Regions from separate parts of the Halomonas sp. TA22 genome, predicted to be linked through region 2. Evidence: riboswitches for the same ligand, from Rfam matches in the RefSeq annotation. Region 2 holds a riboswitch; the other holds the start of a gene.

Region 1 (3,567 bases), 1.0 Mb from region 2:
CCAGCGACGCGGCAGTCGCCACCCAGGCCAAGGGCCCCGATACCACCATGGCGATGGTGGTCTATGGCCTCTACCTGGCGAGCTTCCTGGTCGGCTTCACCTCGCTGATCGGCGTGGTGATCGCCTACCTCTACAGAGGCAAGGGGCCTGAGTGGCTCGATGAACACTACCGTTATCAGATCCGCACGTTCTGGATCGGCCTGCTCTACGGGTTCATTTCGCTCGTCTTGAGTCTGTTCGGCATAGGGCTACTATTGATGGTTGCCCTTGCAGTATGGCTGGTCGTGCGCTGCGTCAAGGGCTTCAAGGGACTCCAGGAGAAGCGAGCGCCCAGCAACGTGGATACTTGGCTGATCTGATCCTCCATGAGCCGACACGATACTGCACTCTCCACTCTCCAGGCGCGCGCCATCGTCGGGCTATGGCGCCGCCTGGCTGGCCGGCGCCTGACGACGCTGTGGCGCCTGGCCCGCTATGGCGGCCCGCTGGTGCACCGCTTCAGCCGTCGCGAGCGCGAGGTGACCGAGATCAACCTCGCCGAGGTGTATCCGAACCAGGAAAAGCAGGCGCGTCAGCGCCTGGCCCGCGATAGCCTGACCCACTCCACCGCCACCATGTTCGAGCTGGGCTTTGCGTGGATGGCCATGCCCGAGCGGGTCGAGGCCGCGATCGTCGAGGTGCACGGTCGGGAATTGCTCGACGAGGCCCGCGCCGAGGAGCGCGGCGTGATCGTGCTGGCCCCCCATTTCGGCAACTGGGAAGTGCTCAACTTCTGGCTGTCGAGCCACTTCCCCTTCACCGCCATGTACGAGCCGCCCAAGATCGCCGAACTCGACCCGGTGATTCGTCACGGTCGCGAGCGCATGGGCGCAAGTCTGGTACCCACCAACCCACGTGGTGTGGCCGCTTTGCTCAAGGCACTAAAGCGCTGCGAGGCGGTGGGCATCCTGCCCGATCAGGAGCCCGACTGGGGCAGTGGTGTCTTCGCCCCCTTCTATGAACGTCAGGCCTATACCGCTACCCTGTTGCCCAAGCTGGTGGCGCGTACCCAGGCGCGGGTCGTTACCGGCGTGGCCAGGCGCCTGCCAGGGCGCGGCTTCGCCATTCACTTCTTGGCAGCCGATGCGCGCGTCTACGAGCAGGACGACATGCTTTCGGCCACCGGTGTGAATGCCTGCGTGGAGAGTGCCATCGCCCTCGACCCGGCCCAGTACCAGTGGGAGTACAAGCGCTACCGCAAGGTGATTCAAGAGCAGGAGGGCCACCCCGACCACGCCTCCTTCCGCCTCTACTGAGCGGTGCCGCCTGCGGCAGAGTATGCGATACCTGGGCGTTCCTGGCCCATGGCGCGGGCGCCACGCCGGGCTCGATCAGCGTGAGTGAGGCAATCTTGCTTCGTGGGTCATCATCGAGTCCACGCGCCCTCCCTGTGTCAAAACCTTAAAAAAGCAAAATCTTATATACCACTGATAATAGACCAATGAACGAGACTTAACACTTCCGTTTCACTCCACCACGCCTTGCGACCCCTCCCCCCTTCCCCTAAGCTTGACGCAATTCGCTTGACGGGGTGCCGGTGGAACCGGCTGAGATCGCCATACGACACAATGCTGTCGTCACGGCGGGGCCCGTTGAACCTGATCTGGCTAGGACCAGCGTAGGGATCAAGCGACAGGCAATCAGGCCATGCGGCCTACCCCTGTCCCCCCAGCTGTCCTCCCTGAAAAACGCATAACCCAAGGGAGAACACCCATGAGTAAGACCGCCCACTTCCTCGCCGAGACCGCACAGGTCGATGAGGCCGCGATCAAACCACTGCCAGGCTCGCGCAAGATCTACATCGAGGGCTCGCGCCCCGACATCCGCGTGCCGTTCCGCGAGATCTCGCTTTCGCCGACGCGCACTTCCGGCGCCGATGAGGAGAACCCGCCGCTACTGGTCTACGACACCTCCGGCCCCTACTCCGACCCGGACACCGCCATCGACCTGCGTCGCGGCCTGCCCGAGCTGCGCCGCACCTGGATCGAGGCGCGCGGCGATATCGAATTCCTTGATGGTCCTACCAGCGAGTACGGCCGACGTCGCGCCAATGATCCCACCCTCGCACAGCTGCGCTTCGACCTGACCCGCACGCCCCGCCGTGCCAAGGAGGGAAAGAACGTCACCCAGTTGCACTACGCCCGCCAGGGAATCATCACCCCGGAGATGGAATTTATCGCCATCCGAGAAAACCAGCGCCGGCAAGCACTGGGCACCGAAGAGGTGGAGCGCATTCTCGGCCACCAGCATCCGGGCCAGGGCTTCGGCGCCCGCCTGCCCGAGGAGATCACACCCGAATTCGTGCGTGCCGAGGTGGCCGCCGGTCGCGCCATCATTCCCTGCAACATCAACCACCCGGAATCGGAGCCGATGATCATCGGTCGCAACTTCCTGGTGAAGATCAACGGCAACCTGGGCAACTCGGCGGTGACCTCGTCCATCGAGGAGGAGGTAGACAAGATGACCTGGGGCATCCGCTGGGGCGCGGACACCATCATGGACCTCTCCACCGGCCAGAACATCCACGAGACTCGCGAGTGGATCATCCGCAACGCCCCGGTACCCATCGGTACGGTGCCGATCTACCAGGCGCTGGAGAAAGTCAATGGCGTGGCCGAGGACCTCACCTGGGAGGTATTTCGCGATACCCTGATCGAGCAGGCCGAACAGGGCGTGGACTACTTCACCATCCACGCCGGGGTGCTGCTGCGCTACGTGCCGCTCACCGCCAAGCGCGTCACCGGCATCGTCTCCCGCGGCGGTTCGATCATGGCCAAGTGGTGTCTCTTCCACCACCAGGAGAGCTTTCTCTATACCCACTTCGAGGAGATCTGCGAGATCTGCAAGCGCTACGATGTCGCCTTCTCGCTGGGTGACGGCCTGCGCCCCGGCTCGGTGGCCGACGCCAACGACGAGGCGCAGATGGCCGAGCTCAAGACCCTGGGGGAGCTGACCCATATCGCCTGGAAGCACGACGTTCAGGTGATGATCGAGGGCCCCGGCCATGTTCCCATGCACCTGGTCAAGGAGAACATGGACAAGCAGCTCGAGTACTGTGACGAGGCGCCCTTCTACACCCTGGGCCCGTTGGTCACCGACATCGCACCGGGCTACGACCACATCACCTCCGGCATTGGTGCGGCCATGATCGGCTGGTACGGCTGTGCCATGCTCTGCTACGTGACGCCCAAGGAGCACCTCGGCCTGCCCAACAAGGACGACGTGAAGACCGGCATCATCACCTACAAGATCGCCGCGCATGCTGCCGACCTGGCCAAGGGGCATCCTGCTGCACAAAGGCGTGACAACGCGCTGTCCAAGGCACGCTTCGAGTTCCGCTGGGAGGATCAGTTCAATCTCGGCCTGGATCCGGACACGGCCCGGGAATACCACGACGAGACGCTGCCCAAGGACTCGGCCAAGGTGGCCCATTTTTGCTCCATGTGCGGACCCAAGTTCTGCTCGATGAAGATCAGCCAGGAAGTACGCGATTACGCTCGGGACAACGGCCTCGATGGCGACCAGGAA
Region 2 (3,567 bases):
GGAAGTTCGCCACCCAAGGCCTCGACGATATGCCGGGTATTGGCATGGATCATGCCGATATAGGTTCCCTCGGCAGTGCCCGCTTCGCCCATCGCATCGGAAAAGAGTTCGCCGCCGATCTCGGTCTGCTGGCCACGCTCGGCGGCTGCATCGATCACTGCCTGCACGGTGCGCGGATTGATGGTGCTCTCGACGAACACAGCGGGCACCTCGCGCTCGGCGACGATCGCCGCCATCTCGCGGATATCGGCGATGCCGGTCTCGGTTTCGGTACTAATGCCCTGGATTCCGGCGACCTCAATGTCGTAGGCGCGGCCGTAGTAGCCGAAGGCGTCGTGGGCGGTGACCAGAATGCGCTGCGCGTCGGGAATCGTCGCGATGGACTCGCCGACCCACTCGTGCAGCGCCTGCAGCTGCACCGCGTAATGCTCGGCGTTCTCGACCATCCGTTCGGCACACTCTGGACGCTGCTCGCCAAGCGTCTCGGCGATCACCGGGACGATCTGCGCCCACAGGCTCACATCCATCCATACATGGGGATCGATGCCGTACAGGTCCTGCACCGTGATCAGGTCCGCCGTGGCGATCGCGGCGGGCGATACGGCCAGAGTCGGCTTGGTCTCGCCGAAGCGCTCCAGCACGTCGCCCAGCTGGCCCTCCAGGGCGTATCCGGAATAGAAGATGACATCGGCGCGTTGGAAGGTGTTCACATCGCCGGCACTGGCCTGATAGAGATGCGGGTCGACGCCCGGCCCCATGATCGCCTCCACTGCCACGCACTCGCCGCCCACCTTTTCGATCACATCGCCGATCATGCCGATCGTCGTCACGGCGTTGAGCGGGGGTTGGGCTGCAGTGGCGGTGCCTACTGTGAGCGCCAGGGGCGCCAGCGCACCCAGTGTCAATGTCCAGGACCTCATTAGCTGGCCTCTCCTATAAAAAGTGCAATACACTATGATTTATAGCATAAGCTATAAAATAGCACGCAAGACCGAAGAAACAAGAAGGGAGAATCTATCGTGTGGCAAGAAATTTTCTATTGGCGATCAGACGTGTTGAGATAACGCTCGAAGGCCTCGAGCGTCTCGGCACTGACATGGTGCTCGATTCCCTCTGCATCGAGCCGGGCCGTGTCGGGATGAACACCCAGCCTGCACAGGAACTCCTCGACGATCTGGTGGCGTCGCCGGCTCATCGCGGCAAGCCGCTCCCCCGCATCGGTCAGGAAGACGCCACGGTAGGGACGCTTGATGATGTATCCCCCCTCGGCCAGGCGTGTGAGCATCTTGGCCACGGTGGGCTGCGCCACTCCCAGCCGGCGGGCGATATCGGTCTGCCGCGCCTCGCCGGTATCGCCGATCAGGTCGGCGATCAGCTCCACATAATCCTCGACGAGCTCGGTACGGCGTGCGTCGCGGGCCTTGCGAAACCCCTGCACATGGCTTTCCGCTTCGATCAACGGCTCTTGGCCCGGGGGGCTGGAAGGTGTCTCACTCATTGTTCGGCGCTATCTACAGGCTATGTAGGTGTCATCATCATGCCTATCGCCTAGGCCAATGCAACCTTATCGACGGGCCGTGGTGCCTTTCGTCATGGCCATCGGCTGGGTATGATCGACGCTCTTGCGACAGGGGCGCCGACGAAAGCGGCTGAGAAGCACCCTTCGAACCTGACCCGGATAATGCCGGCGTAGGGAGTCGCACGGGCCTCCCGTGCGACTCACGCCGGGGAGGCTCCATGACCGCCACGCTCGATGCCGGCGCGCACCTTGCTCGCCTGCGCGCCACCGCTCCGCTAATCCACAACATTACCAACCTGGTGGCCATGAACAGCATGGCCAATGTGCTGCTGGCCATCGGCGCCTCGCCGGCGATGATGCACGCCCGCGAGGAGGCTGCCGAGTTCGCCGCCCGGGCCGATGCGTTGACGATCAACATCGGCACCCCTTCGCCGCCGTGGGTCGCGGCCATGGCGGAGGCCGCCGAGGCGGCGCGGGCTGCCGGCAAGCCCTGGGTATTCGACCCGGTGGCGGTGGGCGCCACCGGTTACCGCCGCGACATTGCCGCTCGCCTGCTCGCGTTGAAACCCAGCGTGGTACGCGGTAACGCATCGGAGATCCTGGCCCTGGAAGCCCACACCACGGCGGGTCGCGGCGTCGACAGCAGCGACCCGGCCGACGCCGCGAAGCAGGCCGCCCACCGGCTCGCCCGGCGCATCGGCGGTGTGGTGGCGGTGACCGGCGAGACCGACCTGATCAGCGACGGCCGACGCCTGGCGCGCATCCGCGGCGGTCATGCACTGATGCCGCGCGTCACCACGCTGGGCTGCGCTTTGACCGGCGTGGTGGCGGCCTTCCTGGCAAATGCCGAGGAACCCTTCGAGGCCTGCGTGGCAGCGCTGGCAAGCTACGCCATTGCCGGCGAGTCGGCCGGCCGCCACGCTCGCGGGCCGGGCAGCTTCATGCCCCTGTTCCTCGATACGCTTTACGAGCTCGACCCCGCCACCCTGAACGATCGCCTGCAGCTGGAGTTCGACGATGCGACCTGACCTGACCCTTTACCTCGTCACCGACCCCCAGCTGTGCGCCCAACGCGGCCTGGAGGAGACGGTACTCGCTGCCGTACGCGGTGGCGTGACGCTGGTACAGCTGCGCGACAAGCAGGCCAGCGACGCCGAGCTGACCGACCAGGCCCGCCGGCTCAAGGCAGTATTGGCGGGAAGCGGCGTACCGCTGATCATCAACGATCGTCTCGCGGTGGCGCTGGCCAGCGGCGCCGATGGCCTGCATATCGGCCAAGGTGACGGTGACGTGGCGGCCGCGCGCGATGCCCTCGGCCCCCAGGCGATACTCGGCCTCTCGGCACAGACACTCGCCCAAATGGCACGCCTCGACTCCGCTGCCCTCGACTACCTCGGGCTGGGCCCGGTCTTCGCCACACGCACCAAGCGCGATCATGCCGAGCCCCTGGGCTTCGATGGCCTCGCCACGCTGGCCGCCGCCAGCCCACTGCCGGCGGTAGCCATCGGTGGCCTTCAGGCCAACCATATGGCTCAGCTACGCGATGCCGGGGTACAGGGTGCCGCTGTGGTCTCGGCGATCTGTGGACAGGACGATCCCGAGGCGGCGGCGCGCGCCTTCCTGTCGCGCTAGGCTTCTAGCAGCGCTCGCTCCCGCACCTCATGGCCAGACAGGAAAGGAATCGGGCAGCTCAGCCCACGTGCCCCTGTCTGGCGACATGGCCTACCGCACATAGCGTGCTGCTGGCCATCGCCCCGTTGATGACGCGCCTGGGCCTCGACGAGCGGCGCTGCGGCGTGATGATCGTCAGCCACGATTCGGCACTGATCCAGCGTCTGTGCTACCGACGCATTGACATTCAACCGACATCTTCCTGACATGGGAGTGTCATCCTAGGCGCTCAGTATGGCCTCGTCCCGCAACCTATGTGACGAGGTCCATCTCATGTCCCGCACTTCCTCCCTTTCCACCAAGCTGCTGGGTGCCACCCTCGTTGGCACCTTCGCCGTTGGCGCCCTTCAGGCCCATGCCGAGCTGGCGTCACGTTT

The links. A riboswitch is a leader RNA that binds a small molecule or an ion and turns the genes downstream of it on or off. The one in region 2 is predicted to bind thiamine pyrophosphate.
Region 1: another riboswitch for thiamine pyrophosphate. It lies ahead of thiC (phosphomethylpyrimidine synthase ThiC); the one in region 2 lies ahead of thiM (hydroxyethylthiazole kinase).

What each region holds. Positions count from the first base shown of each region.
Region 1 covers NZ_CP053108.1:1,944,993-1,948,559, forward strand. The annotation lists gene HJD22_RS09075 (DUF4870 domain-containing protein) at 1-359, shown strand, start outside; gene HJD22_RS09080 (lysophospholipid acyltransferase family protein) at 366-1,295, shown strand; TPP riboswitch at 1,557-1,681, shown strand; gene thiC (phosphomethylpyrimidine synthase ThiC) at 1,753-3,567, shown strand, end outside.
Region 2 covers NZ_CP053108.1:922,522-926,088, reverse strand. The annotation lists gene HJD22_RS04305 (metal ABC transporter solute-binding protein, Zn/Mn family) at 1-920, opposite strand, end outside; gene mntR (manganese-binding transcriptional regulator MntR) at 1,037-1,498, opposite strand; TPP riboswitch at 1,620-1,713, shown strand; gene thiM (hydroxyethylthiazole kinase) at 1,738-2,547, shown strand; gene thiE (thiamine phosphate synthase) at 2,537-3,151, shown strand; gene HJD22_RS04285 (hypothetical protein) at 3,256-3,396, shown strand; gene phnD (phosphate/phosphite/phosphonate ABC transporter substrate-binding protein) at 3,464-3,567, shown strand, end outside.